Regions from separate parts of the Mediterraneibacter gnavus ATCC 29149 genome, predicted to be linked through region 1. Evidence: predicted binding sites of a transcription regulator. Region 1 holds the regulator's gene; each other region holds the start of a gene.
The links. The regulator Rex, encoded in region 1, represses fermentation and respiration genes when NADH is low (regulators of the CRP and FNR family bind a similar motif). The targets are predictions, from matches to a motif close to ATTGTTAANTANTTAACAAT.

Region 1 (7,573 bases):
CCTCTGTTGCCGGAAATCCGAGCCGTTCCATCCCTGTATCGATCTTGATATGAAAATACGCTGTTTTTCCCAACTTTCGGGCAAGATTCGAAATCTCATGTGCCATATCCAGTGTGTATACTGTGGCGCGCACCTCTTCTTTTATCATTTCTTCATACTGGTCCGGGAACACACATCCCAGCACCATCGTCGGTTTTTGAATTCCCGCTCTGTGAAGCTCCACTGCTTCTTCCAGAGTCGCAGTCGCATAGCCCCATACATCCGGATCGTCATCCAGCATACAGGCAATCGGAACCGCACCATGTCCATATCCGTCTGTTTTCACTACGGCAATAAATTTTGCGCCTTCTCCAACCCTCTTTTTCATCTGTTCCATGTTATATGAAATTGCATCCAGATCAATCTCTGCATACACTCTGCTGTGTTTTTCCATCATTATCTCCCCTTTTCTGTCTTTTTGATACAAGCTGCGATCCCCTCTGTCAGATCTTCTGCCAGAACGCTGTAAGCGCCTCTCCTCTCTCTGGCTGCATCTCCTCCACAGGCATGAAGATACACTCCCAGCACAGTCCCTTCATACACTTTCATATGCTGCGCCAGAAGCCCTGTGATCACTCCGGCAAGCACATCGCCGGAACCGGCCTTTGCCATCGCACTGTTTCCAGCAGTATTCAGAAACATCTGCCGGTCTTTTCCTGCCACAAGCGTACGTGCATCCTTCAGTGCACAAACAACACCATAGCTGTCTGTAAATTCTTTTAACGCAGCAAATCTGTTTTTCCCAAGTTCCGGGATGGTACACCCCAAAAGTCCTGCCATTTCTTTCATATGTGGTGTCAGTACAAATGGCTTTTTTTCTTTTGGAAGAAGTTCCATATGATCCGCCAAAAGATTCAAACCGTCTGCATCGATCACACATGGGACCTCTGCATATTTCATCAAATAAGAAAGTATCTGCCCGGCGGTCCTGCTTTTTCCAAGTCCGCATCCGATACAGATTACATCTGCCCACTTCAAAAGACTTTGCAGTTTTTCTTCCTCATATTCTGTATAGGTGGATACGATCGCTTCCGGTAAGAGCTGCTGCAAAATCGTCCGGTTCGATTCTTCTGTATAGATCTGTACCAGACCGCCACCACTTATATAAGCTGCACGTGCACTTAAGTATGCCGCACCAGACATCCCCTTACTGCCCGTGATCATCAGAATCTTTCCATAACTTCCCTTGTGGGAATTCTTTTTCCGATCCGGAAGAAATTTGGAAAGATCCGATTTTTCCAATGTGTAACAGACTTCCGGATTTTCTTCAAAAAGTTTTGTCCCGATCCCGATTTCCACAGGGATTACCTCGCCCGCATAATCGGATCCCGGAAACAAAACAGTTCCCAGTTTCTCACATGCAAAAGAAACTGTCAAGTCCGCATGAAATGCCGTTCCCAGCACCTGTCCGTCAAAAGAGCTGATTCCTGACGGAATATCGATTGCCACTTTCTCTGCATGTATCTGGTTCATTTCTTCGATCACATCTTTATAATGCCCCTCGATCGTCCTGCTTAAACCTACACCAAACACAGCATCTATGACAACAGTATATTCTTTTGGGGGAATGTTTGTGACAACGGAAACACCCAGATTGGATGCGATCTGCCTCTGCTGTCTGCATTCTTCACTCATGGATGTTTCTTTCCCTGCAAAAACCGCACACACATCTTTTCCCTCCAGATAAAGAAGTCTTGCAACGGCGAATCCATCTCCACCATTATTTCCACTTCCGCACACAACAAGACAGTGATCCAGACTGATTCCTTTCTCTTTCATCACTTCCACTGTTTTCAGAGCTGCCCGCTCCATCAATACCAGAGAAGGAATCCCGATCTTTTGAATCGTATATTCATCCGCTCTCTGCATCCACGCTCCGTCTGGTAAATATCTCATACCCGATCTCCCTTCTGCTCCTGAAAAGAAAGGACGTGCAGCCAGATATTTTCCGACCACACGCCTTTGCACATGAACTGAGTTATTCTTACTTGTTTTGTTCTTCCCGGTGACGACTGACATTATATGACAGCTTCATCAGACTGTCTGAAAGATGTACGCTTTCTACGATCACATCTTTTGGCAGATTCAGATCTGTATGTGCAAAATTCCAGATAGCCTGGATTCCATTGTCCACTAATAACTCTGCAACTTCTTTTGCTTTCGATTTTGGAATCGTCAGTGCTGCAATCTCAATCTCATTGTTCTGAAGAAATTCCTGCAGCTCATCCATCATCCGTACCGGAATTCCGCGGATGGCAACTCCTTCAAGCCGGGGATTCACATCAAAAAGTCCTTTTAAAATAAATCCGCCTTTTTCAAAAGAGGCATAATTAGCAAGAGCCTGTCCCAGATTACCTGCACCTATGATAATGAAATTGTGGCTTCTGTCCAGTCCGAGAATCTTGCCGATCTCCGTATATAAATATTTTACATTATACCCGTATCCCTGTTGCCCGAATCCCCCGAAATTATTGAGATCCTGTCGAATCTGGGATGCCGTGACATGCATCTTCTTACTTAGATCGTTGGATGAGATCCTCTCCACCTGATCTTCCATCAAATCTCCAAGGTATCTATAATATCTGGGGAGCCTGCTGATAACTGCACGGGATATTTTTCTTTCTTCCACTGATTGTACCCTCCAATTTTAATCTTTTCTTATTATATAGAATTGTGAAAGATAAGTCAAACTTTTATATTGTATTTTGCCGTGTTTTCGTTATAATGAAATGGTGATGATTCGAAATAATCAGTTATTGTCAAAATACAGGAGGAATTTCATGATACTCGCATGTCATAATTTAAATAAATCATTCGGCGACCATCTCATTGTCCGGGATGGCTCTTTTCATGTAGAAGACCGTGAAAAAGCTGCACTTGTCGGCGTCAACGGTGCAGGAAAATCAACAATCTTCAAAATGATCGTAGGAGAACTGCCTCTGGATGAAGGAGACGTTATTCTGACAAAAGGAAAGACGCTTGGCTATCTTGCCCAGCATCAGAATCTGGATACTACAAACACGATCTATGAAGAACTAAAAACTGCAAAATCTGATATTATCGCTCTGGAGGCCCAGATCCGCGCCATCGAACTGGAGTTAAAATCTCTTTCCGGAGAGGAACTGACAAACCGTTTAAACACTTACAACCGGCTGATGTCAGAATTTGAATCGAAAAACGGTTACGCCTACGAAAGTGAGATCACCGGTGTTTTAAAAGGTCTTGGCTTTACAGAAGAAGAATTCTCAAAACCCACAGACACCCTTTCCGGCGGTCAGAAAACCAGGGTATCTCTCGGAAAACTTTTGCTCACAAAACCAGATATCCTGTTGTTGGACGAACCGACCAACCACCTGGATCTGAACTCCATCAGCTGGCTGGAGACGTATCTTCTGAACTATCCGGGTGCAGTTCTGATTGTTTCCCATGACCGGTTTTTCTTAAACCGCGTTGTGACAAAGGTCATCGAGATTGAAAACGGCTCTGTACGCATGTATACCGGCAATTACAAAGACTATGCACAGAAAAAACAGATGATCCGGGATGCGCAGCTCAAAGAATATTTAAACCAGCAGCGTGAAATCAAGCATCAGGAAGCAGTCATTGAAAAACTGCGCTCTTTCAACCGTGAAAAATCAATCAAACGCGCGGAAAGCAGGGAAAAAATGCTCTCCAAAATCACACCTGTCGAAAGACCCGCAGAAGCGGCAAGAGAGATGCACTTTACACTGGAACCTTCCGAAGTCAGTGGAAATGACGTTTTAAGTATCGAATCCCTCGGGAAACGTTTTGACAGTCAGGTGTTATTCCATGATATCAGCTTTGAAATCAAGCGCGGAGAGCACGTAGCGATCATCGGAGACAATGGAACCGGAAAAACAACACTCTTGAAAATACTCAATCAGGTCGTAGAACCGGATTCCGGAAGTTTTACACTGGGTTCTAAAGTTCAGATCGGATACTACGATCAGGAACATCATGTGCTGCACAATGAAAAAACTATTTTCGACGAGATTTCCGACGATTATCCGACACTCACCAATACGCAGATCCGAAACACTCTTGCAGCATTTCAGTTTACCGGAGACGATGTCTACAAGCTGATCCGGGATTTAAGCGGTGGAGAAAAAGGACGTGTCTCTCTTGCAAAACTGATGCTTTCAGAAGCCAATTTTCTGATTCTTGACGAGCCGACCAACCACCTGGATATTACTTCCAAAGAAATTCTGGAGCAGGCACTCAACGAATATACCGGCACGGTTCTGTACGTATCCCATGACCGGTACTTTATCAACCAGACTGCCACCCGGATTCTGGAACTGGTCAACCAGACTTTTGTCAATTATATCGGAAACTATGATTACTATCTGGAGAAAAAAGAAGAACTGACCGCCGCATACGCCACCCCGGCTGCTGATCAGACAGTTCCTCAAAATACCACCGAATCGACACCTTCAGACTCCAAACTAAGCTGGCAGGAACAAAAGGAACTGCAGGCAAAAGAACGAAAACGAAAAAATGAACTGAAAAAGACGGAAGACCGAATTGCTGTTCTGGAAGAACGAAATGTGGAAATCGACGAGCTGATGACGCAGGAAGAAGTCTATTCCAATTCTGTCAAATGTCAGGAACTTGCATTGGAAAAAGATGCAAACAATACCGAACTGGAAGAACTGTACGAAAAATGGGAAGAACTCGCAGAATAATCTGCGAGTCCTTTCCATTTCATTTTCTAATATCACTTCTTCCAGATAGGAGTCATTTCTTTTAATATCTCCGGTATTTTTTCATAAAAATTTTCCACATCAAACTTTCCATAGTATATGATATCCATATCCGCAGCTTTTCCGAGATAGATCATCTCATCTTCGTTCTGCTCTTGCAAATGAGGTTGTATATATGTGGACCACAGGTTTCGATTTAAATAAACCATTGCAATTTCCCTTTTTTCTGCTCCCTCTCCCACTGTTACAGGGTTACAAAAAACAGAGCCTGCCGAATCACTTCCTGCATAGGATAAATAGGCATCCTCTCCGACTATTTCCACTTCCATTTTCTGTGGATCAAACGGGATCGGCTCTTTCGGAAGCACCAGAATTGTATAAACTCCTGCCAGAAGGGCGCACACAAGAATCGCCCCAAGTATTGCTGCTGCGATCCTACGGTTGATCAATCTGTGTTTTAATTTCTGAAACAGTTCTTTTTCTGCCTGATTGATTTTTTTCTTATTCGGCAATATTATTTTTGCCCGCATTTTTTCCATTTCTTTTCTGCAGTCTTCACATTCCTTCAAATGTTCTTCTACCAGCTTCTTTGTATCCTCACTCACAATTTCATCTACATACAGCGGCATGATATCCTGTATTACATTACAACTGATTTTACTCATATCCCTGCTCCTCCATATACTCTTCAATTTTCTTTTTCGCTCTATAAAAAGTAACTCTCACCCAGCCGGAACTTTTTTGAAATAATGTTCCGATTTTTTCATAAGAAAGTTCTCCAAACACCCGCAAATTAAACACTTCTTTATATGGTTCTTCCATATTGTGAAGGAACTTGTGAATCAAAAATGCCTTTTCTTCATTCACCAGATTTTCTGCAAAATGAACTCCTACATCTACTATGTTTTCATACTCTGTCCAATCTGCATCATGCTTTTTTCGTCTGCAGTAGCTAAAATATGTATTCTTCGCAATTGTAAAAAGCCAGGCTCTGATATCCTTTCTCCCGTCAAATTGATTCAGAGATTTTAATGCTTTTACAAACGTCTCCTGCGCAATTTCTTCTGCTGTCACTTCATCCGGCGTCAGGCTGCGAACATATAGAAAAACTTCCCGAAAATACAGCTGATATATTTTTTCGAACTCCACATCTCCCCCTCCTTTCACCTTAATAACTGCTCACATTCTAAAACGTTACAAATCTTTTCATTTTATTATATAAAAAAATACATACTTTACAAAATTGTTTTTTTGCCCTGTTTTATCTCGTGATCATTCTCTCACCCGGGGTATAAAAAACGGGGTGAAAAATCCGATGTAAGATTTTTCACCCCACTTTTCTATTTTCTTTTACAATCTCTTCGCGATTGCTTTGATAAATCCTTCACTGTTTAAGACTGTCGGATTCTCAATTGTTGTGATCAGTGCCAGATCTTTTGTCATCTCTCCTGCCTCAATCGTATCGATCGTAGCTTTTTCCAGTCTGTCAGCAAACTCCATCAATTCTTTGTTTCCATCCAGCTCTCCGCGTTTTCTCAGCGCTCCGGACCATGCAAAGATCGTTGCCACAGAGTTTGTAGAAGTCTCTTCCCCTTTTAAGTGCTTGTAATAATGACGCTGTACCGTACCATGTGCCGCTTCATACTCATAATACCCTTCCGGAGAAACCAATACCGATGTCATCATTGCAAGAGAACCAAATGCTGAAGACACCATGTCGCTCATCACATCACCGTCATAGTTCTTACATGCCCAGATAAATCCGCCCTCTGATTTCATCACACGCGCTACGGCATCATCAATCAATGTATAGAAATATTCGATTCCCGCTGCTTTAAACTTCTCATCATATTCTGCATCGTAGATTTCCTGGAAAATATCTTTAAATGTATGGTCATATTTCTTGGAAATTGTATCCTTTGTTGCAAACCAGAGATCCTGTTTTGTGTCCAGTGCATAATTGAAACAGCTTCTTGCAAAACTTTCAATCGACTCATTGACATTATGCATTCCCTGTACGATTCCTGCGCCTGTAAACTCATGAACCAGCTCTCTTGTCTGCGTTCCGTCTTCTGCTGTGTAGACCAGCTCCACTTTTCCAACACCCGGAATCTTCATCTCGGATCCTTTATACACATCCCCATATGCATGTCTTGCGATCGTAATTGGCTTCTTCCAGCTTTTTACACAAGGCTCAATTCCTTTTACAACAATCGGAGCACGGAAAACTGTTCCGTCTAAAATAGCGCGGATCGTACCATTTGGACTCTTCCACATCTCTTTGAGATCATACTCTTCCATACGCGCCGCATTTGGAGTGATCGTCGCACATTTGACTGCCACTTTATATTTTTTCGTCGCATTTGCAGAATCTACTGTCACCTGATCGTTCGTCTCATTGCGGTGCTCCAGCCCCAGATCATAATATTCTGTATTCAGGTCAATGTATGGCTCCAGAAGATCTTCTTTGATCATCTTCCAGAGAATTCTTGTCATCTCGTCCCCGTCCATTTCCACGATTGGTGTGGTCATCTTAATTTTTTCCATGTTCCGTATCCTCCTAAATTTCTTCGTATCCCTGTTTTTTCAAATTCTGCATCACATGCAGGATGTGTTCGTTTGCAAGCTGCTCTGCCAGATCTGCATCGTTGTCTCGAATCGCACGAAGGATCTGCTTGTGCTCTCTGATCGACTTTCTGGCTCTCTCCTCTGAAACGACAGAGTTTCTTCTTGCCTGCTGCACATATTTATGAAAATCCATCAGGACATGGCTTAAAATCCGGCTGTCCGATGCTTCATACAAAATCTTA
Region 2 (7,573 bases), 1.7 Mb from region 1:
TGTGATCGACAGCCGGAAAGTAGAAAAAGACTGTCTGTTTATCGCCATTCGCGGTGCAAGAGTGGATGGACACATGTTCATCCCGCAGACGATCCGGGACGGCGCTCTGTGTGCGCTCTCCGAAAAACGGATTGAAAATGCCTCTTATCCATACATTCTGGTCACCTCCTGTGAACAGGCATTGAAGGATATTGCCGAGCACTATCGGAAAAGCCTTAATCTGAAAGTCGTAGGTGTCACCGGAAGTGTGGGAAAGACCAGCACCAAAGAAATGATCGCATCTGTGCTTGGAGAAAAATATAACGTATTGAAAACAGCCGGGAACTTCAACAACGAGATCGGGCTCCCGCTTACGATCTTCAATATCCGCGAAGAACATGAGGTTGCCGTGCTGGAACTTGGTATCAGCAATTTCGGCGAGATGGAACGGCTTGCAAAGATTGCCCGTCCTGACATCTGCGTCATCACCAATATCGGAGTTGCCCATCTGGAGCATTTAAAGTCCAGAGACGGTATTTTGAAAGCAAAAACGGAGATTTTCCTCTATATGAACCCGAACGGTTCCATTATCTTAAACGGGGATGATGATAAACTCTCAACCGTTCACCCTGCAAACGGAATCCAGCCGGTCTTCTTTGGTCTGGATGACAGCCGGGATTTTTATGCGGATCAGGTAGAATCCTGCGGACTGCGCGGTACCAATGCCGTCTTCCACACACCAAATTCAACCTTCTCTGCACATATCTCGATTCCGGGAGAACATATGGTTCTCAATGCACTTGCCGGCATTGCCGCAGGGTATGCACTGGGAATGAACGACGAAGAGATCAAAGCCGGCATTGAAGCTTTGGTTCCTCTGGCAGGACGCAACAATCTGATCGAGACAGATTCCCTTACGATCATTGATGACTGCTACAATGCTAATCCGGCTTCCACAAAAGCATCTCTGGATGTTCTTGCAAAGGCAGACACTCGTCAGATTGCAGTCCTTGGCGATATGTTTGAACTGGGGCCGACAGAAAAACAGATGCACTATGAGGTCGGAAAATATGCTGCCGGCCTTGGAATCGATATACTTGTCTGCATCGGACAGCTCTCAGAACATATGGCAACCGGTGCAAGTGAACAGTGTTCCAAAACACAGGTATTTTATTTTGAAACAAAAGATGACTTTTTCGAACAGGCAGACCGTATTTTAAATCCAAAGGATACAGTTCTTGTCAAAGCTTCCAACGGTATGAAGTTTTCCGAGATCGTCAGTGTACTAAAAGAGAGGTAACATATGGACTACCAGATGCTCGTTCTTGATCTGGACGGCACTTTGACCAATTCCAGAAAAGAACTTACAGAACCGACAAAACAGGCACTCATCGAGATTCAGGAGGAAGGAAAGAAAGTTGTACTTGCCAGCGGACGCCCGATCAACGGTATCGTTCCTCTGGCAGAAAAGCTGAATCTTTCCAAATACGGCGGATATATGCTCTCCTTCAACGGAGCCAGGATTACCCAGTGCTCTACCGGAGAGATCATCTATAATCGTACCCTGCCTGCCGACGTGATTGCGCCGATCTATGAAATTACATCCACCTATCCGGGACTGGATATTCTGACTTATGACGGGAACCAGATTCTGTCCGGTATTGCTTCCAACGAATATACCGAAAAAGAATCTTTTATCAATAAAATGGAAATCGTACAGGTACCGGATTTCGTATCCCGACTGACTTTCCCTGTCAACAAACTGTTGATTGCAGGAGAACCGTCTATCTTGGAAGAACTGATGCCGCACCTCCAGCAGAAGTTTCATAAGCTGCTGAATATTTACCGGTCTGAGCCGTTTTTCCTGGAGATCATGCCACAGAATATCGACAAAGCATACTCTCTGCAAAAACTGCTAAACAGCATCGGACTGACTGCAGATTCTATGATCTGCTGCGGAGATGGCTTCAATGACATTTCCATGATCGAATACGCCGGACTTGGCGTTGCCATGGAAAACGCACAGCCGATCGTCAAAGAAACGGCTGATTTTATCACGAAATCCAATGATGAAGATGGGATTTTACATGTGATCAATACGTTTTTACGGTAACCTGATTATAAAGACTATAAAAGAAGGGGAAGGCTGCACGTTATAAATTGCAGGCTTCCCCTTTTATGAAGGTTCCTTTCAGTTCCACTATCGCTGGGTTTAATTATGGCATGTTCTTCATTTTATATCCATGCTAAGCTTGTTAAAGATTCGTAAGTATTTTGTAAAACCTCCTGTTTTGCAAAACATTGATTACACACTGTTCTCCTACTTTTAAAACAAATTATAACAAAACGAAATCAGAAACGGCACCAGTGCGGAACAGATCACTCCGTTAAACACAGACAGTACCACGGTCTCTTCGTTCGTATACCGTATCATCATCGGCAGTGTTGTATCTTCACTGGTTGCTCCCGCCGGCGCAATACAGGTATAATAATTCAGTTTTTTCGAAATCCACGGAATGCTGAAAAAGGAGAAAATCTCCCGCAGCAGATTACTTAAAAATGCGATACTTCCCGCCTGTGCTCCCGCCAGATTGCCAATGGTAACCCCGGAAAGGCTGTACCATCCAAGTCCACTGGCAATTGCTGTACTCTCACCAAGCGGCATCCCTGTCAGAAGTCCTCCCGCGATTCCTCCTAAAATAGAGCCAACTACGATTCCCAGGGGAATCACAAAAATTTTAATATGATATTCCTTGATCTTACTGACAATCCCCTGATTAAAACCAATGCTGATTCCTACCAGAAACATCAGCAGGTATAAGATCATATCTTTATTCGAAGTAATCCAGGATACGATCACGTTCTCGTCCAATCCTGTCATTCCGCAGGCAATGCCGCCAAGCAGCGCAATAATTGCCAGATATACCATGTCTATTTTCTCCCCTTTCCAGTCTTTTTATTTTCTAAAAAACGTCTGGTCAGAGGATAGACCAGAAGAACCGATCCCACAGACGGCAGCAAAAAGAAAATCACACTCTGAATTCCCAATGTAGAAAGTTCTTCCAGAAAGTTTTCCCGGCTTCCCAGCAGAACTCCCATGGAAAAAATCAGAAACAGTGTGCACACTACCTGCAAGATCTGATTCCACCTGTTTAAATTGCGTGGCAATAAAAATTTGCCGGCCAGCACTCCAATACACATAATCACAATAACATCCATCGTTTGTATCCCCGTTCTTTCTCTCCTTTTCAGGTGTATAAAAAACACCCCATTCGTACAAGGATATCACGAAAAATATGTTATCGTCAATGTCCTATAAGTCCAGAGTTTCCAGGACTTTTTTCAATTCCGCGGCAGACTGTCTCAGTTTCTCATGCTCTTTTTCATCCAATGGAATCTCAAGCACTTGCTCTGCTCCTTTCTGGGAAACCAGAGTCGGAACACTGATACAAAGATCTTCCAATCCATATTCGCCCTCCATCAGACTGGAAACTGGCAGAACAGAATTTTCATCACGGATAATACTTTCTGCAATTCTGCCTACTGCCATAGCTACTCCGTAATAGGTCGCACCCTTTCGCTCAATGATCTCATATGCACTGTCGCGAACTTCTTTATAAATCCGCTCCATTGCCGCATCATGCTCATAATGGCCGCGCAGCTCACAGAAATCATGGATATCAATTCCCGCAACATTCGCACTGCTCCAGACAGCCAGCTCACTGTCTCCATGCTCTCCGATGATAAACGCATGAACACTTCTGCTGTCCACATCCAGATGTTCACTCAACAGATAGCGGAATCTTGCAGAATCCAGAACTGTTCCGCTTCCAAACACACGCTCTTTTGGATAACCGGAAATCTTCAATGCCGCATATGTCAGAATATCCACCGGGTTTGCCACGATCAGAAGGTTTCCCTCAAAATTTCGTTTTGTAATCTCCGGAATAATTGATTTGAAGATCGCCACATTTTTGTGTACTAAATCCAGTCTTGTCTCTCCCGGTTTCTGGTTTGCTCCCGCTGTAATGATGATCAACGCACAGTCACTGATATCATCATAATCGCCTGCGTAAATCTTCATGGAATGAACAAACGGTCTTCCATGACTGAGGTCCATAGCCTCGCCTTCCGCCTTCTCCTTGTTCGCATCGATCAGAACCAGCTCTGAAAACAATCCTTTCTGCACCAGGCTGAACGCCGTAGATGCTCCTACAAATCCACATCCTATCACTGCTGCTTTTTGAATATTTATCATATCGATCTCCCTCACTTTTGTTTAAAATAATAACTATTACTGTTTTAAACCCTACCATAAAACTAGGAATTATGCAATTCTTTTTCCTGAATTTTCCTGATTGTGTTAAAAAAAGAACAACATTCCAGTTTTGTAACCTCTCTACTAGAATGTTGTTTTTTTCTGAAATTATTCTTTTTTAACCGATTACCTGATGATTCAGCCATTTTTTATTTTTCAGCCGAATCGCATAAATGATTCCACGTACAGACCAGTCTGCAAACATTCCGATCCATACCGCCATCGGTCCCATTCCGAATCCTCTTGCGAGAATCATTGCAAGAAGCACTCTGCAAAACCACATCGAAAGTACTGATACGGTCATTGTAAACTTCACATCTCCAGCCGCACGGAATCCATATGCCGGAATGAAAGAAAATACCCATGCAACAGGTTTGACAATCGTGATCCAGGTTACCATATGAATACAAAGTCTTGCACTCTCCGCTTCCATTCCCCCGAATTTTGTAATTGGATAGACGAGAATATACATCACAAGACAGGAAATTACAATTACGACCTCTGAAACAATACTCAGCTTTTTCACATAATAAATCGCTTCATCCTTACGACCGGCGCCGAGGCTTTCTCCCACAACGGTCATCAGCCCGACACCAACTCCGATCGCCAGGATTCCATTCAGATTTTCAATCAAATTTGCCATTCCCTGAGCCGCAATGGCAGCCATTCCCATCAGAGAAACTGTAGACTGGATTGCCAGCTTTCCAAACTGGAACATACTGTTTTCAATTCCTGAAGGAATTCCGATATTCAAGATTCTTCTGATTTCTTTCCACTGCGGACGAATCGTAAAGTAATCGTACACGGGGATTTCCAGATCTGGTTTTCGAAGTTTGTACATAACTACAAACATGGCAAACAAAATGTGATAAAAATCAGCTGTCTCGCTGCCTCTTTTGCATGATCCTGCTTTTTGCATCCCAAATAATGTGAGCAGACTACCGTTCCCCGGATGCCAGTGCAAAAAATGCCTGTACGATCAGAATATTGATGGAATCCACCAACGTCACCGCTGAAATAGCTGCCGAACCAAGATTACTGACTACCAGAGTATCCACGGTTCCCATAAAGGAATTCAAAAGCTGATCGATTGCAAGCGGAATCAATAGAGCCGCCATTTTCTTGTTATCAAATAGATGCTTTTGTGCATCCACTTTTTTGCCCCCTCTTTATGTTCTGTCAAATCATTTTGATCAAATACGTTCTTAGGATACACCCATAGTTTCTATTATGCAAGAATAGAGAACAAATCTTGCAGATTTATCTTCTCACGTATTCTCTATCCTCTTTTATGAACATCAAAACAAATCCTGCCAGCAGCAGTATCGCCGCAATCCAGATCGTCCGATCACCAATCTGCCGGATGAATAATGCTCCCATGGCCGCTCCAACCGCAAAAACCAGAATTACAAAGTAATAATGCATACTTTTTTTCTTCAGTTCCTGATTGCCCGTTACCTGATATTTACAGAGCATTTCTGTCGCACTTCGCATATTTCCGATACACATGGTCGTTGCACACGGAATCCCGTGGAATTTCCGGAAGGCATTTACCTGCATCGCACAACTGAATGACATCATCGCATTGGCCGGTACATTCATACTCTGCGGAAACAAGCCTACCAAAAACAGCAATATGATCTGAATGACCAGCACAATCTGTCTCCAGTGGATTTTTTCGCTTTCTTTGCACAGATTCTGAATGCGGACTGCCACATAAACACCACTGATAAACGCCAGCAACGGAATCAGATAATGAAGCGCAACGCCCCAGTTTCCCTCTGCAAGATTCTGTCCCAAAAGTACAATATTTCCTGTCTGGGCATTGGCAAATACTTTGCCTCTGCAATTATAAGAATAGGCATCCTGCAAACCACCGGCCAATGTAAGAAATATTGCCAGCGGCATGGATTCTGACATCTGTCCTTTTGCTTTCATTTCTAAACACCTCTTTTTTTGCAGATATCAAACAGACAACATCTGTCACAATATGGTGCTGTCCTTGCAGTACAGATTTCTCTTCCATGATATACAAGACGATGGCAAAAGCTGCTGCCCTCCTCCGGAGGAATGATCTTCCACAAAGCCATCTCTACCTTTTTCGGCTCTTTGATCCCATCTACAAGTCCCATTCGATTGACCAGACGGATACAGTGTGTATCTGTCACGATCGCCGGTTTTCCGAATACATCGCCCATGATCAGATTGGCACTTTTTCTTCCGACTCCCGGAAGTTTTAATAATGCATCAAAATCATCCGGCACTTCTCCATGATACTCATCACGCAGAATCCTCATACAGGCGCTGATATCTCTCGCTTTGCTTTTCCCAAGCCCGCAAGGTCTTACGATTGCTTCAATCTCCTGTGGATCTGCTTCTGCCAGTGCATTTACATCTGGAAACTTTGCATACAGATCTTTTACAACAATATTGACTCTCTCATCTGTACATTGTGCTGCCAGACGCACTCCTACCAGAAGCTTCCACGCCTCACTGTGGTCATAATCGAGCGTACAATCCGCATCCGGATACGCCGTGCGAAGTCGTTCTATGATCTCCAGTGCAAGTTGCTTTTTTGTCATATGTAATCAACTCCTCTTTTACTATGGTAAACTTTTATTTTTTTCACAATCCGTTTTTTATCATAGCACAAAACAGCCGACATACCAACAGGTACGCCGACTGTTTTTTAATATCTTCCATTTATACACGATTTCTGTACTTCCTGCTAAAAATAACCAATATCACAATATCCACTCCCATCGCCACTGCTGCCACACACCATGCCGCATTGACTCCGTTCCATTCGGTCAGCACTCCCAAAAGATTCATAATAATAAATCCGGCAACACTCTGAATCGTACTGAAGATCGAACTGTAAGCAGATCTTGTCTCACTTTCTATACAATCGCACATCCAGGTTGAAGTGGCAGATTGTTCCACACCAAATCCAAATTCAATCAATCCCGCTCCCATCACAAAACCCGGAAAAGAGGGTAATACAAAAAGAAGTACAAACCCAAAAATACTCATAATATATCACTTTTTTCCTATGCTACAACATTCGTATCTCTGAAATACTGCGGTGTCATACCTGTATACTTTTTAAACGTCCGGTAATAGTGTGACAAATCATAAAAACTCAATCTCCGTGCGATTTCTCCTACCGGTACGCCCGACTGGAGCATCATCTTCGATTCTTCAATTTTTCTCTGATTGACATATTCATTAATGGATATCCCTACTTTCTCCTTAAATCTGCGACGAAGAGCACTT
Region 3 (7,573 bases), 450 kb from region 1:
CTTCATAATCGGCGGCTGAATGATCGGAACCAGTGACATATAAGAATATGCCGCTACCGCGATCGGTCCTAAGATTGCTGTCTGCTGTAATTTTCCTGCGAGGAAAATAGAAGTCGGGCCGTCAGCACCACCGATGATAGAAATCGCTGCAGCCGCTTTGTCAGAGAATCCCATTGCCATTGCTCCAAGGTATGCGGCGAAAATACCAAACTGTGCTGCCGCACCCAGAAGGAAACTCTTCGGGTTCGCGATCAATGGTCCAAAGTCTGTCATCGCACCGACACCAAGGAATATCAGAGACGGCAGGATTGACCACTCATCCAGAACATAGAAATAATACAGAAGTCCGCCTGTTCCGTTCGCCGAATCTTCTGCATGAAGCATGATATCCGGATAAATATTAACCAGAAGCATACCAAATGCAATCGGAACTAACAGCAGCGGTTCAAAGCCGTGTCTAATCGCCAGATAAAGGAAAAAGCAGGCAACTGCGATCATAATCAGGTTTCCGAACGTCAGGTTCATAAACGCAGTCTGCTCTACCAGGTTCCCCAGCGTATTTGAAATATATTCCATTTGTCAAAACCTCCTAGTTTAATGTGGCTAATACTGCTCCTGACTCTACTGCGTCGCCTACTGCCACATCAATGCTAGCAACTGTACCATCTTCCGGAGCTACTACAGGGATTTCCATTTTCATAGCTTCTACTGTTACAATGGCATCTCCTGCTTTTACAGCCTGTCCTACGCTTGCGTCAATACTGAATACTTTTCCAGCTGCTCCCGCTTTTACCTGGATACTTCCTGCTCCTGCCGGTGCTGCTGCTTTCGGAGCCGCTGCCGGTGCTGCCTTTGGAGCTGCAACTGGTGCTGCCGCTGCAACCGGTGCAGTACCTGCTCCCTTTTCTTCTACTGTCACATCATATACATTTCCATTTACAGTAATTGTATAATTTTTCATTTTAAAATCCTCCTGATTAATTCCATTTGTTCCATTTATTCGATTTTCTTCTCTTGATCGAGCGAACTACAAATCCGTCTGCAGAAGTTCCTTCTGCCGCTGCGATCGCTGCTGAGATCACTGCTACAAGCTCTGCATCATCTGAAGCTTCTTCTGCTGCCGGTTCTGCAACTGGTACAGGAGCCGGAGCCGGTGCTTTTGCCGGTTCTGCAGTTTTTTTGTTCTTAAATTTCTTCTCAAGTTCCGGAATAAATCTGAACAGAGAAATAATGAATGAAATAAAGATCAAAACAACGAATACAGTTCCCATTCCAAGAATGGTGTTCAGTCCCGCTTTTTTCAGAATCTCCGCAGTAGAATAATGTGCATTGATCGTCAAGCTGTCCATCTGCTGTTCTTCATCGAATGTAAATTCAATGTCTGCAGTCTTATTCTCATACTCTGCTTCTGTAGAAACTACGATTCCGGAGCTTGTCATCTCTGTCTCGAATTCTCCATAGCTTTTGAATGCTCCGCATTCTGCCTCTCCCGCTTTCCAGGCTTCAATCATGGAAAGGAAATTCTCAGAATCTACAGGAAGTCCTGTATTCAGAAGCATCAGATCCAGCTGCAGTTCGGACATCTCTTCATACTGGTCAAAAACTTCATCCGGTGTCTGACTGAAGCTGCTGACAATCGCCTCTGAATAAGCCACCATGGACTCTTTTTCATTACTTGTTGTCGTATCTGCCTCGCTGCCGCATCCTGAAACACCTAAGGTAAGAGCACAGGCAAGTACGATTAAACTTAATTTTTTCTTCACTTTGCCTCACCTCACTAAACCGTACCGTGTTTTTTTGCCGGACGATCCTCTCTCTTTGTGAACAGCATCTCAAATGCTCCGATCACATATTTTCTTGTATCGGCTGCATCAATGATTGCATCCACATATCCTCTTCTTGCCGCGGAAACCGGGCTGGACTGCAGCTCTTTGTATTCTGCTGCCTTTTCTTTCAATGTCTCTGCGTTTGCATCTGCATACATGATCTTTGCTGCCATAGAAGCATCCATCATTCCGATCTCAGCTGTCGGCCATGCGTATACCAGATCTGCCCCGATAGATTTGCTGTTCATCGCAATATATGCGCTTCCGTAAGCTTTTCCTACGATCACATTAACCTTTGGTACAGATGCATTCGCGAATGCGTAAGTCAGTTTTGCAACTGCACGTGCCATATCCTTCTCAGCTTCCAGAGTTGCTTCAAATCCTGTCACGTTTGTCAGGGATAATACCGGAATCGAGAAAGCATCACAGAAATTGATAAAATCTGCTGCTTTTTTACATCCGTCAACTGTCAGAACCTGTTCATAGGACTCTGCATTTCCTTCTGCATCATATACTTTGGAACGGTTTGCAACAGCTCCCACTGTCATTCCGTTCAGACGGATAAATCCTGTTACCATTTCTTTTGCATATTCTCTCTTGGTTTCAAAGAAAATATTGTTGTCAGAAATTGTGGCAAGTGCAATTCCTGTATCTTCCGCAGCATTGGCAAGATCTGCGCAGACACGGTTCAGGTCGTCTGTACATTCGTCATAGGATGCATCATCCTCAAAGTTTGCAGGGAGCATGCAGATCAGAGAACGGATCTGCCCTAAGATCTCTTCTTCTGTTCCTGTCACATCGACAAGCCCTGCTGTCTTGCTCTGATATTCAGCACTCGCTGTGTCACATTTGGAATCAATGTTTCCTTCCAGAGCATTTGGTGAATTAACGAACAATTTTCCTTCTTTATTTTCCATGAATGTGAAATCCGTCAGTCCCGGCACGACTGCAAGACCACCGCCACACATACCAAAAACAGCTGTGATCTGAGGGATCACACCGGATGCCATTGCCTGTTTAAAGTACAGGCTTCCAAATGCCTCCAGCGCGTCTGTCGCTTCCTGAAGACGAAGACCTGCACAGTCGATCAGACCGATGACCGGCGCTCCCATCTTCATTGCCATGTCATAGATGTTTGCAATCTTCTTTGCATGCATCTCGCCGATCGCACCTTTTAAAACAGATGCATCCTGGCTGTAGACATAGACAAGATTTCCGTCAATCACTCCATAGCCGGTAATGACCCCGTCAGCCGGAGTTTCTTTTTCCTGCAGGTTGAAATCTGTATTTCTTGCTGTAACTGCACCACCGATTTCAACAAAGCTGCCCTCATCAAGCACTGTGGCAATTCTTCTGCTTGCTGAGTTTTCTGTTGCATTGTTGCTCATATTCTAGCCCTCCATATTATAAAATGTGTTTAAATATAAACCAAAATTTTTGCCTATTCTAGTATATATTACTTAGCGAAAAAATTCAATTAAATTTCTGTTTTTTGTTATTTCTTTGCCATTTTCTTTTATTTTTTCCGAATTTTTATAAAAAAAGACATATTTCCTGACTTTGGAAATATGTCTTTGTTTTTTACTTCTGATTACGGAATTGCACCGGAGTGACCTGATACATCTTTTTAAAGATCCGGTTGAAATGTTCTACGTTCTGATATCCCACAGTCTCTGCGATACTCTCTACAGTTGCATTGCCTTCCCTGAGCATCGTGCAGGCTTTTTTCATCCGGACATTTTTCAGGATGTCTCCGAATGTCATTCCTGATTTTTCCTTGATATATTTGGAAAGGTATGGTTTCGACAGGAAAAACTTTTCGGACAGCTCATCCAGTGTCACATGCTTATAGTTTGCATAGATATAATTCGTGATCTCCAAGAGTCTTGCATCCTTGCATTCCTGCTGATTTCGGAGTTCTTCGATCTTATTGACTGCCACGACCAGGGCTTCTACAGAAGCTTTGATGATATCGGCATCAATGCCGACTCCCCAGTAGCGCTTTTTATTGCAGATCACGCCCACATAAGCGACCGCTTTGGATGAAGACCCTTTTGTCATGGAATGTTCTTCATAAAATGCCAGCTCATAATCGATGTCAAAATAGTGCTTAATAGCATTGCTCACCGCATCCAGACGTCCATTTCCCATTCCGTTGATCACACGGTCGCTTCCCGCATGGTGGATCGTCGCCTCCGCAAGGATTCCGTCTTCCTGTTTAAAGTGACATTCATCTACTGTAAAGATTGTTTTTACGTGAATATAATGATCTTCAAATATATGGTATACCCAGTCTGGCGTCAGTTCTTTATGCGCTTTATCCGACACATCCTTTACAAGATAGCCGACCTCTTCTCTCATTTTCTGCGGAAGGCTGATTCCAAAGCTCTGTTTTAAAATATAGTTGACTCCGCCTTTTCCGGACTGACTGTTGATACGGATCACATCGGTCTCGTAGCGGCGTCCCACATCTTTTGGATCCAGAGGAAGGTAAGGAACCGACCATGTCTGGCACTGCTTCTCTTCTCTCCATGCCATTCCTTTTGCGATCGCATCCTGGTGAGAACCGGAAAACGCGGTAAATACCAGTTCTCCGGCATATGGCTGTCTCGGAGAAACCTGCATTCTGGTAAGTCTCTCATAGGTCTCACTGATCTCACTCATGTTGGAAAAATCCAAGCCCGGATCCACTCCCTGTGAATACATATTCATAGCAACCGTGATAATATCCACATTTCCGGTCCGTTCGCCGTTTCCAAACAGCGTTCCCTCGATCCGGTCCGCTCCTGCCAGAATTCCAAGCTCTGCGTCACTGACGCCGGATCCTCTGTCGTTATGCGGATGAAGCGATAACAATACATGTTCTCTGTTATATAAGTGCTTGCTCATATATTCCACCTGACTTGCGAACACATGCGGCATCGCGTTTTCCACGGTTGTCGGAAGATTGATGATCACTTTTCGCTCCCTGGACGGCTCCCACACTCTGAGAACTGCATTGCACACTTCCAGCGCATAATCCACCTCGGTTCCCTGGAAACTTTCCGGGCTGTACTCAAACGTGAAATTCCCTTCTGTCTCCTTTGCCAGCTCATTCAGAAGAATGGCTCCGTCTACCGCAATTTTTTTGATTTCTTCTTTATTCTTTTTAAACACTTGTTCTCTCTGTGCGACAGAAGTTGAATTATACAGATGAATGACCGCATGCGGCGCTCCTTTGACCGCTTCAAAGGTCCGTTTGATAATATGCTCTCTCGCCTGTGTCAGAACCTGGATCGTTACATCCTCAGGGATCATATTCTGCTCGATCAATGTACGCAGAAATTGATATTCTGTCTCAGACGCTGCCGGAAATCCCACTTCGATCTGCTTGAAGCCGACATCCAGAAGCATCTGGAAGAATTCTATTTTTTCCTCCAGACTCATAGGCTCGATCAATGCCTGATTCCCATCCCGCAGATCCACGCTGCACCAGACGGGCGGTTTTTCAATATGGTCTTTCTTCACCCAGTCATAGCACGGCACCGGCGGCATAAAATAGCTTCTTTCATATTTTTCAAAATTCTTCATCGCAAGCACTCCTTATATTACATCAATTTACTTGTCTTTTTTTATTTCGTTTATACTATCATACTCTTCCATTCGATACCAGTGACATTTTTAATCACTTGCCTTGATTTATTTTAATATATTTTCTCTTTTAAGAAATATTTTGCTGCTATTTTCTTCCAGCACCATGAAAAATCAATTTTTCCCACAGACCTTTGGATTACTACCGGAAGTCTGGCAAGAGTTTCTCCGTTGACCCGATATTCTATCGTTCCCACTTCTGTCCCTTCCCGGACAGGAGCCGGTAATACTGCCGGAATGTTCCTTCTTACCTGAACAGATTCCCAGTCTGCCAGCAGAAACGAAAGATTTGACTGCTCTGACAGTGCTTCTGCATATGTATACGCCTCTTTCTGATTGGAATCCGGAATCCCATCCGTCACCCGGATTTTAAATTTTTGCCCGGCGCCTTTCATACTCTGATATTCAAAATGTTCCAGACCGTACTCCATCAGTTTTTTTGTATCCTCCCATTTATAGCTCCGATTGTTCGGCCAGCCGCACGCCAGAAGTGCTACGATAAAGGTTCGCTTTTCTCTTTTTAATGCCCCCACGTAGCAATATCCTGCCTCCCCGGTAAATCCGGTTTTTCCGGATACAGCGCCTTCCATCATCGTAAGAAACGCGTTGTGATTGATGCAGGAATACGTCTGCGTCTGCTCCAGATCCGAAAACTGATAGGAAGACACGCCTGTAATTTCCAGAAATTCCTTCCGCTTTGGAGACTCCATCACACAATAGCGCATAATCCTTGCCAGTTCTTCTGCCGTGGTCCGATGGCTCCCGCCGTCATCTGCCCCGTCCAGACCATTGGGTGTGACAAAATGGGTATGGCTAAGTCCCAGTTCTCTTGCTTTCTGGTTCATCTCATCCGCAAACTGCTCCACGCTTCCAGCCAGATGTTCTGCCAGCATCACCGCTGTATCGTTATGTGATTCCAGCATCAGAGAATATAAAAGATCCTTAAGCTTAAATTTCTGTCCTTCCACTGTCCCCAGTCGGACTCTGGGCTGGGCTGCCGCATTGGCACTGACTGACACACTCTCATCCGGGTCTGCACGTTCCAATGCAAGAATGCAGGTCATGATCTTGGTTGTACTCGCCATAGGACGCTCTGTTTCGGCATTTTTTGCAAACAAAATACGCCCGCTGTCTGCATCCATCAAAACTGCCGACCGGGCGTATAACTGTCCTGGAGTATTCTCCCCGTATGCGATTTTTGTCTGTTCTTCCTCCGCATATACACACGAAACCGGAAACAGACCATTTACTGCAATCAGAAGACAAAAGCCCAGGATCAGCCCGACCCGATATGTTCGTCCTCTTTCCCTTCTTTTCTCATGCATTGCTTTTTTATTCTCCAGACATTCTTTGCTATATCCTATGTCCGAAGATTTTTAATCAGAACTACAGGTTTAACTTTAACTGTACCTCATCCTCTGCTTCTTCTTTAAAATGTGCTACCTGCTCCGGATTCGGCGCAGGAAGTTCATCCAGAGAATGTACACTGAATCTGCGCAGAAACTCTTCTGTGGTTCCAAATAAAAGCGGTTTTCCCGGCGCATCCATACGCCCCACTTCCTCAACCAGATCATATTCTACCAGCTTGCTGACTGCATGATCCGATTTGACGCCACGGATTTTTTCGATTTCCAGTTTTGTAACCGGCTGCTTGTAGGCGATGATCGAAAGCGTTTCCAAAAGTACATCCGTAAGAACCTGTTTTTTCGGCTGCTTTGCTACCCGGATCAAATATTCATACATCTCTTTTTTCGTGCACATCTGAAACGAAGCTTCCAGTTCGATGATCCGGATTCCCCGATCTTCTTTCTCATACCGGTCCATCATCTGGCGGATTATTTTTTTTGTCGTTTCTTCGTCATGTCCGATCGCCTGTGCAAGTTTTTTCAGCTCCACAGAGCCTCCCATTGCAAACAAAATTGCTTCTATGGCTGCCTGCAGTTTTTTTTGCTCCATTCTTTCTCTTTCCTTCCTGTTTCTCCTGACATGCTCTGTTATATCTGGGAATCGATCAGGATCTCCCCGCAGATTTCTTCCTGATAAACACGGATCATGCCCGTCTTCATCAACTCCAGCACTGCCAGAAATGTCACCACAATATGCATCTTGCTCCTCTG
Region 4 (7,573 bases), 790 kb from region 1:
TACAAAAAAAGAAATTACGATTGCAGTAAACAGTGAAACAGGAGGGATGGATCCGGCGGGAAATATTGCACTGACCTATCTTTCCTATTCGGTCACAGCACTGGACGAACTGCTGACATTTGATGAAAATGGAGAAATCGAATACCGGGCGGCACAGTCCTATGAGGTGAATGAGGATTCTACAGAATGGACATTTCATTTAAGAGAAGGGGCCTGCTGGTCGGATGGAACACCGGTGACTTCGGCCGACTTTAAAAATACCATCGTGCGGGCACTGGGTCCTAAAAGTGGAAGTGGATATGCGAACTATCTGTTTCCTATTGAACACGCAGAGGAAATTTATGAAGGAACGGCTGATATGGAGAGCCTTGGTGTTGAAACACCGGATAAAAATACTCTGATTTTTCATTTGAGTAAGCCGTGTGTGTATTTTCTGGAGCTTTTGCGTCTTCCGGTCTACACACCGTCCTGCAGTAAATATGCGAAAGAGACAGGCAGCGGATGGGATAAAAATCCAGAGACCAGTCTGTCAAACGGACCGTTTTATCTGGAAAAATATGTACCCGAGCAATATTTTGTCCTGAAAAAGAATGAGCGTTACTGGAATGCAGATGCGGTGCATCTGGAGCGGATCACCTATCGCTTTTTTGAAGAACAGCAGGCAATGTTAAGTGCTTATGAGACCAAAGAGGTCGATGTGGCAGTCTCCCTTCCTTCTGTCGTCATGGAACTGTATCAGGGGAAAGACGATCTGGTAGTGACAGACAATATCGCGACGCGCTATATTTATCCGAATCTGGATGTGAAGCCTCTGGATGATGTGCGTGTGCGGGAGGCGATCAATCTTGCCATCAACCGGGAGGATCTTTGTAAGATGGTAGGAGAAGACACAGAGTCGACTGTGAATTTCGTGGCAAAGCGTATGAAAAATAATACGACCGGAGAGTATTTTGTGGAAGAGGCAGATCCTCCATTTGAGGAAAATGTGGAAAAGGCAAGAGAGCTGCTCTCTCAGGCGGGGTATCCGGATGGGAAAGGATTTCCTGTTTTGACCTACAAATATCCGTCTCTGGAATTAGATGCAGATACGGCCCAGGTGATCCAGGAGCAGCTCAAGCAGAATCTGAATATAGAGATCAAGCTGGAGGCGCAGGAATTACAGACCAATTATGCGACCAGAAGAGCCGGGAACTTTGATCTTTGCCGGATGAACTGGACGGCAGATTTTGCAGATCCGTACACCTACTTATCCATGCTTTTGTCAAATGGAACGTATAACTGCAGTGGAGTCCGGGATGAAAAATACGATCGTCTGGTAGAAGCCTCGGATGTGGAAACAGATCCTGTAAAACGAAATGCACTGCTTCATGAGGCAGAGCAGTGGGCAGTGGGAGAGCAGTTTTATATCATTCCTTTGTTTTCTATGAAAAGCTGTAATCTGATTCGGCCGGATATCACAGGAGTGAGTCAGATTCCGGCAACCGGAGCACTGGAATACCGGTATGCAGATGTGAAAGGAGACTGAAATGTTTCACGTAGTGACAGGCGGAAGTGGGAGCGGGAAATCCGCATATGCAGAAGAACAGATTTGTATGCTCAAAAAAAAGACAAATTCCCGTCATCTGTATTATATTGCAACCATGGTCCCTTATGGGAAAGAGACAGAACAAAAGATCCTGCGCCACAGACAGATGCGAAATGGAAAAGGATTTGAGACGTTGGAATGTTTTACAGACCTTAAGAAGATGGTTCAGACCGAGCCGGGTTTTCGCGCGGATGCGGCAGAAGAGGGAATCTGTGTACTTCTGGAATGTATGTCGAATCTGACCGCAAATGAGTTGTATTTGGATACAGGCGCAAAAGAACGGACCAGGGAAGCCGTTCTTGAAGGAATTCGGGAATTAGAAAAACGCTGCCGGGGACTTGTGGCAGTCACAAATGAAGTGTTTTGTGATCTGCCTCCGGCTGACGAAGAAATGCAGGAATACTTAAGCGTACTGGGAACGATCAACTGCCGGATGGCAAAAATGGCAGATCAGGTGACAGAAGTTGTTTATGGAATACCGGTGGAGGTGAAAAAGGGATGAAAATGGTAATCGGAGGAGCTTATCAGGGGAAAACAGACTATGCAAAACAGGTATATCCAAACCTTGTGTGGAGTGACGGGGCATCCTGCGACCTGAAAGACATTTTTTCCTGTTCGGGAATTGTTCATTTTGAAGAATTTGTAAGGCGCTGGATCCGGGAAAACAAAGCAGAGCATGCAACGGATCTGGCAGAGCAGATTTTACAGGAAAATCCTGAGCTGATCGTAGTGACTGCGGAAGTCGGATACGGACTGGTTCCTGTGGATGCGTTTGAAAGACAGTACAGAGAAGCTGTGGGAAGAATCTGTACAAATCTTGCAGCCTGTGCAGATCGGGTAGATCGGGTACAGTGCGGGATCGGGACCAGGATCAAGTGAGAAGGAGAACAGAAAGATGAAGACAGAGTTGGAAAATGTATTGCCGCAGGATATTGAAAAAAGAAGTTTTGAGATCATTACAGAAGAGCTGGGAGAGGTCAGTCTGATTCCGGGAACAGAACCGATCGTAAAGCGCTGTATTCATACAAGCGCAGATTTTGAGTATGCAAAGAGTCTGAAATTTTCAGAAGACGCAGTTCAAAGGGCAATGGATGCAATCCGTGACGGAGCGTGGATCGTGACCGATACGCAGATGGGAAAATCAGGGATCAACAAGAAAAAACTGGCACAGTACGGAGGCGAAGTGTGCTGTTTTATGTCTGACGAAGAGACTGCAAACATGGCAAAAGAACAGGGAACAACGCGCGCGGTTGCCAGCATGGAGCGTGCGGCCAAGCTGGATAAAAAACTGATCTTTGCCATTGGCAATGCGCCGACTGCGCTGATCCGGTTGTATGAGATGATTCAGGAAGGAAGATTAAAACCCGAGCTGATCATTGGAGTGCCGGTGGGGTTTGTCAATGTGGTACAGTCAAAAGAACTGATCCTGTCACTGAACGACACACCGTATATCGTGGCAAGAGGACGAAAAGGCGGAAGCAATATCGCAGCATGTATCTGCAATGCGTTGTTGTATATGATGGATGAAAAGAAGTGACGAGGGAGAGAAGAGCATGGGCGGATATTATTTTCCGATGTTTGTGGATATTTCGACAAAGAGGATTCTTGTGATCGGCGGGGGGGAAATTGCGGCAAGAAGGGTGCGTACGCTGTTAAAATTTGCAGAGCACATTGAGGTGACAGCGCCTGAGATCTGTGATGAAATGAAGGACATTCTGAAAGAAGAGGAAAAAAAGGAAGTGCCCCAGGCAGTGTGGAGTTCTCGAAAAGTTTTGGAAGAAGATCTGAAAGATACATCTGATTTTTTGAATGGGGCAGACATTGTGCTGACTGCGACCGATGACCGAGAGCTGAATCAAAAAATCGTAAGTGCGTGCAGAATGCGTAAGATTTTGGTAAATACTGCAGATGACAAATCCCTGTGTGATTTTTATTTTCCTGCGGTGACTGAAAAAGATGGTGTTGTGATCGGGATGAATTCCGGTGGGAAAAGCCCGAAGACGGTGCGTAAGGTCCGGGAATATCTGGAGAAATATCGCTGAAATCTTACGGGATTATGTTGTTGGCATTTACAATTTAGAAACGATTGAGCTTTTTCTGTTTTATCAGTATAATGAAAATAATAAAACTTGTTGGAATCTATGAAATGAGGTGATCATGTGACAGTCGAACAAATGAGGCGAAAAAGACAGCAGTTTGGCTATAGTTGTGAGCAGCTATCGGAGCTATCAGGAGTCTCTTTGGAAACGGTGCAAAAGATTTTCCATGACAATGAGGAAGTATTCAGCCAGGATATACTGAAACAAATAGAATCTGTATTTGAGAATAAAAGAGACTCTGATAGGGGCTTTTCTTATGTGTGCGAATCGAAGATGGAATATGGAATATCAAAAAAAAGTCGAGAGTGTACTCTTGAGGATTACTATCAACTTCCGGATGAAAGACGAGTAGAGTTGATTGATGGTGTGATCTATGATATGTCTGCGCCTACAATTATTCATCAGAAGATCAGCTTGGAAATCAGTGTACGGTTTCATGCTTTCATCAGCCAAAAGAAGGGAGCATGCATGGTTTTTTCTGCACCGGTAGATGTACAGCTTGATTGTGATGAAAAGACAATGGTACAGCCGGACGTTTTGGTGGTATGTGACCGTGAGAAAATAGTTCCGACACATGTGTATGGAGCTCCGGATCTGATTATGGAAATCTTGTCCCCTGCTACAAGAAAAATTGATATGAATATCAAACATAGCAAATATGCGGCAGCGGGAGTCAGGGAATACTGGCTTATCGACCCGGATAAGAAAAAAGTTGTAGTGTATGATCTGGAAAATGAAGAACTTCCGGTTGTCTATGGATTTGAAAATCGTGTACCTGTGGGAATATTCCAGGGGGAATGTGAGATTGATTTTTCCGAAATATATGAGTCTGTAAAGTTTTTGTATCAGGAGTGATTGACTCCTGATTACAGTAATTTTTCTAAAATATACCTCTGAGGGATCATACCCAGTGATCGGTATAATTTCTGTGCAGATTCATTGAATTCCCATACCATCAGATCGATTCTTGTGGCTCCGAGTTTTTTTGCTCTTCGTTCCATTTTATGAAAAAGAGTCGTTGCGATTTTCTGACCACGGTAAGAAGGGTGTACAAACATATCATCTACATATGCGATGAGTGTTCCGGTCACCATATTGCTTTTGGTCCGGAGCGCGGCAATGATAAAACCGACGATAAAATGGTCGTCTGTCATTGCAAGAGCTATGTGATTGCCGTCGGTTGTTATTTCACGGAAGTCGGCTTCTGAATAAGTGTGACTTGCAGGAATAAATAAATCAGGGCGTCCCTGAACATGAAGGTCGTGAAGCTCCTGCATATAAGAATCAATCACAGGATAATCCTCTGGGATCAGTAGGCGAATGTTCATAAGTTGTCTCCTTTTCTGAAAAATCAAATCATGTTATTTGTGGGTCAACTTTCCACGGAATTGCTCACAGAGAAACTGAAATCTATTGAATCGGCTTTCCGATTTTCATCTGATAACCACAAAATCATTCATATCATCATTATAGTTCATTCAAATACCGAATGGAATAAAATTATTTGGGCATAGTGATATACTGGCAACAGAAAAATATAAAAAAACAGTAGCCGTTCCACTGCATTTAGTGATAAAATATTAACAAAAGAATTACAGCAAATGATGACAGGAGGAATTGACAATGGCAAAGGTATTGATCAGCCCGGGAAAATATGTGCAGGGCGCAGGAGAGATGAAAAAACTGGGAGAATATGCTCAGAATTATGGAAAGAAGGCTCTGATCCTAATCAGCAAGGGGGGATACAAGCGAATCGGAGCAATGGTGGAGAAAAGTTTTGAAGGAAAAGAATGTGGATATGTTTTTGATTACTTCAATGGTGAATGCAGTAAAAAAGAAATCAAACGTCTTGGAGAAATCGTGAAAAAAGAAGCGTGTGATGTTGTGATCGGTATCGGCGGAGGTAAGATTTTTGATACTGCAAAGGCAGTGGCATATTATGAAAAGACGCCGGTTCTGATCTGTCCGACGATCGCATCTACAGATGCACCGTGCAGCGCACTTTCTGTAATTTATACAGAAGAAGGTGTGTTTGAGGAGTATTTGTTCCTGCCGTCCAATCCGGATATGGTCATGATGGATACAGAGATTATTGCAGAATCACCGGTTCGCCTTACCGTTGCCGGAATGGGAGATGCTCTTGCAACTTATTTTGAAGCAAGAGCATGTCAGAGATCAGATGCCGCATCCTGTGCAGGCGGAAAGATTACCGGGGCAGCTATGGCTCTTGCAAAATTGTGTTTTGATACGCTGATGGAGGAAGGCGTGAAGGCGAAGCTTGCACTGGAAGCAGATGCCTGTACAGAAGCAGTGGAAAAAGTGATCGAGGCAAATACACTGCTGTCCGGAATTGGCTTTGAAAGTGGTGGTCTTGCAGGAGCACATGCGATTCACAATGGTCTGACAGTACTCGAAGAATGTCATCATATGTACCATGGAGAGAAAGTGGCATTTGGAACGATCACGCAGCTGGTGCTTGAGAACATTCCGTCAGAAGAGCTGCAGCAGGTGATCGACTTCTGCATCGAATGTGGACTTCCGGTTACACTGGAACAGCTGGGAGCAGGTAAGATTACGGAAGAACAGTTGATGAAAGTGGCAGAGGCAGCCTGTGCCGAGACAGATACTCTGCACAATATGCCGTTTGAAGTGACACCGAAGAAAGTGGCAGATGCGATCAAGGCGGCAGATGCATACGGACATTATTTTCTCGGAGAGTAAGCTTGTATCTAGTACAACATAGCAGAAACTTAGTATTCGTTGTACTGGTCAGAAAAAATGACGGCGGATGCAGTCCATGGCGAAAGTCAGGATGGCATTCGCCTTTTTCTGTGCTATAATAAAAGTTCAGAAATACAACAGGAGAATAGTGACTGTTCATACAGTAACGGAGAATGGCAATTTATGAATCAGGTAATACAGACAGTTCTGGCAGCATTTTCAAACCAGAATATTGAGATAAATACAGCCAGAAAACTGGCAAATCTAAAAAAATTAGATCCGCTTCATCTCTGGGTGGAGAAAGAAGATATTGTGATAAAAACAGAGTGTGGGAAGATTCCTTTGAGATTATATTTCCCATCAGAAGAGACAAAAAGGCAGAAAGAAGAGATTTCCTCCGCGATTTTTTTTATCCATGGAGGAGGATGGTCTACAGAGAGTGTAGAAACATATGACAGAATCTGCAGTATGCTATCAAAATCTGTTGACAAGACCATCATATCTGTAGAATATCGCCTGGCACCGGAGTATCCGTTTCCGGCAGGGCTTGAGGATTGTTATCTGGCTGCAAGGGCACTGTATCAGGGGAAAATCTTTCCAAAGATTGAGCCGGGACAGATTTCTGTTATGGGAGACAGCTCCGGAGGAAATCTGGCGGCGGCGTTGTGTCTGCTGGCAAGAGACCGCGGGGAATTTTCAATTCATAAGCAAATTTTGGTCTACCCGGCAGTAAACAACTGCTACACACTGGATTCTGCATATGATTCGATTCGGGAGAACGGAGAAGGATATCTGCTTACCAGAGGAAAGATGCATGACTATCTGCAGCTTTATATCGGGAAGCAGGAGGATTTAAAAAGTCCGTATGTGGCGCCTGTTCTTGCAGAAGATTTGACAAATATGCCGGAAACGCTGGTGCTGAGTGCAGAGTTTGATCCGCTTAGAGATGAGGGCGAGGATTATGCCAAAAGACTGAAAGAAGCCGGAAATAAGGTGACATGCTATCGAATCGCAGGGGCATTTCACGGGTATTTTGCACTTGGAGTTTCAAGACTTCATGTGGAAGAGAGTTTTGCGTATATTGACCATTTTTTACGGGAGGGGTAACGATGCAGAAAAAGAAACGTTCACAGTGGAGAAAGCTGGATAATGCAGCACAGGCATTTCC

Region 2: the regulator Rex is predicted to act here: its motif matches at 4,339-4,358, upstream of FXV78_RS04630 (L-lactate dehydrogenase).
Region 3: the regulator Rex is predicted to act here: its motif matches at 3,318-3,337, upstream of FXV78_RS16225 (acyl-CoA carboxylase subunit beta).
Region 4: the regulator Rex is predicted to act here: its motif matches at 5,253-5,272, upstream of FXV78_RS00120 (glycerol dehydrogenase).

What each region holds. Positions count from the first base shown of each region.
Region 1 covers NZ_CP043051.1:2,792,418-2,799,990, reverse strand. Annotated here, with positions in the region: gene alr (alanine racemase) at 1-433, opposite strand, end outside; gene FXV78_RS13850 (NAD(P)H-hydrate dehydratase) at 436-1,935, opposite strand; gene FXV78_RS13845 (redox-sensing transcriptional repressor Rex) at 2,024-2,668, opposite strand; gene FXV78_RS13840 (ABC-F family ATP-binding cassette domain-containing protein) at 2,820-4,745, shown strand; gene FXV78_RS13835 (zf-HC2 domain-containing protein) at 4,778-5,428, opposite strand; gene FXV78_RS13830 (RNA polymerase sigma factor) at 5,421-5,912, opposite strand; gene FXV78_RS13825 (NADP-dependent isocitrate dehydrogenase) at 6,114-7,310, opposite strand; gene FXV78_RS13820 (GntR family transcriptional regulator) at 7,324-7,573, opposite strand, start outside.
Region 2 covers NZ_CP043051.1:941,286-948,858, forward strand. Annotated here, with positions in the region: gene FXV78_RS04610 (UDP-N-acetylmuramoyl-tripeptide--D-alanyl-D-alanine ligase) at 1-1,279, shown strand, start outside; gene FXV78_RS04615 (Cof-type HAD-IIB family hydrolase) at 1,283-2,092, shown strand; gene FXV78_RS04620 (LysO family transporter) at 2,306-2,908, opposite strand; gene FXV78_RS04625 (hypothetical protein) at 2,911-3,198, opposite strand; gene FXV78_RS04630 (L-lactate dehydrogenase) at 3,293-4,237, opposite strand; partial or broken gene FXV78_RS04635 (MATE family efflux transporter) at 4,416-5,415, opposite strand; gene FXV78_RS04640 (YoaK family protein) at 5,558-6,235, opposite strand; gene FXV78_RS04645 (endonuclease III domain-containing protein) at 6,238-6,879, opposite strand; gene FXV78_RS04650 (MFS transporter) at 7,001-7,330, opposite strand; gene FXV78_RS04655 (helix-turn-helix domain-containing protein) at 7,348-7,573, opposite strand, start outside.
Region 3 covers NZ_CP043051.1:3,239,265-3,246,837, forward strand. Annotated here, with positions in the region: gene FXV78_RS16210 (sodium ion-translocating decarboxylase subunit beta) at 1-576, opposite strand, end outside; gene FXV78_RS16215 (biotin/lipoyl-containing protein) at 590-961, opposite strand; gene FXV78_RS16220 (OadG family transporter subunit) at 978-1,763, opposite strand; gene FXV78_RS16225 (acyl-CoA carboxylase subunit beta) at 1,778-3,214, opposite strand; gene FXV78_RS16230 (2-isopropylmalate synthase) at 3,408-5,396, opposite strand; gene FXV78_RS16235 (D-alanyl-D-alanine carboxypeptidase family protein) at 5,510-6,781, opposite strand; gene scpB (SMC-Scp complex subunit ScpB) at 6,843-7,412, opposite strand; gene FXV78_RS16245 (segregation and condensation protein A) at 7,451-7,573, opposite strand, start outside.
Region 4 covers NZ_CP043051.1:28,057-35,629, reverse strand. Annotated here, with positions in the region: gene FXV78_RS00155 (peptide ABC transporter substrate-binding protein) at 1-1,525, shown strand, start outside; gene FXV78_RS00150 (bifunctional adenosylcobinamide kinase/adenosylcobinamide-phosphate guanylyltransferase) at 1,527-2,087, shown strand; gene FXV78_RS00145 (bifunctional adenosylcobinamide kinase/adenosylcobinamide-phosphate guanylyltransferase) at 2,084-2,464, shown strand; gene FXV78_RS00140 (precorrin-8X methylmutase) at 2,481-3,122, shown strand; gene FXV78_RS00135 (precorrin-2 dehydrogenase/sirohydrochlorin ferrochelatase family protein) at 3,139-3,627, shown strand; gene FXV78_RS00130 (Uma2 family endonuclease) at 3,745-4,539, shown strand; gene FXV78_RS00125 (GNAT family N-acetyltransferase) at 4,551-5,012, opposite strand; gene FXV78_RS00120 (glycerol dehydrogenase) at 5,308-6,405, shown strand; gene FXV78_RS00115 (alpha/beta hydrolase) at 6,589-7,512, shown strand; gene FXV78_RS00110 (DUF6320 domain-containing protein) at 7,515-7,573, shown strand, end outside.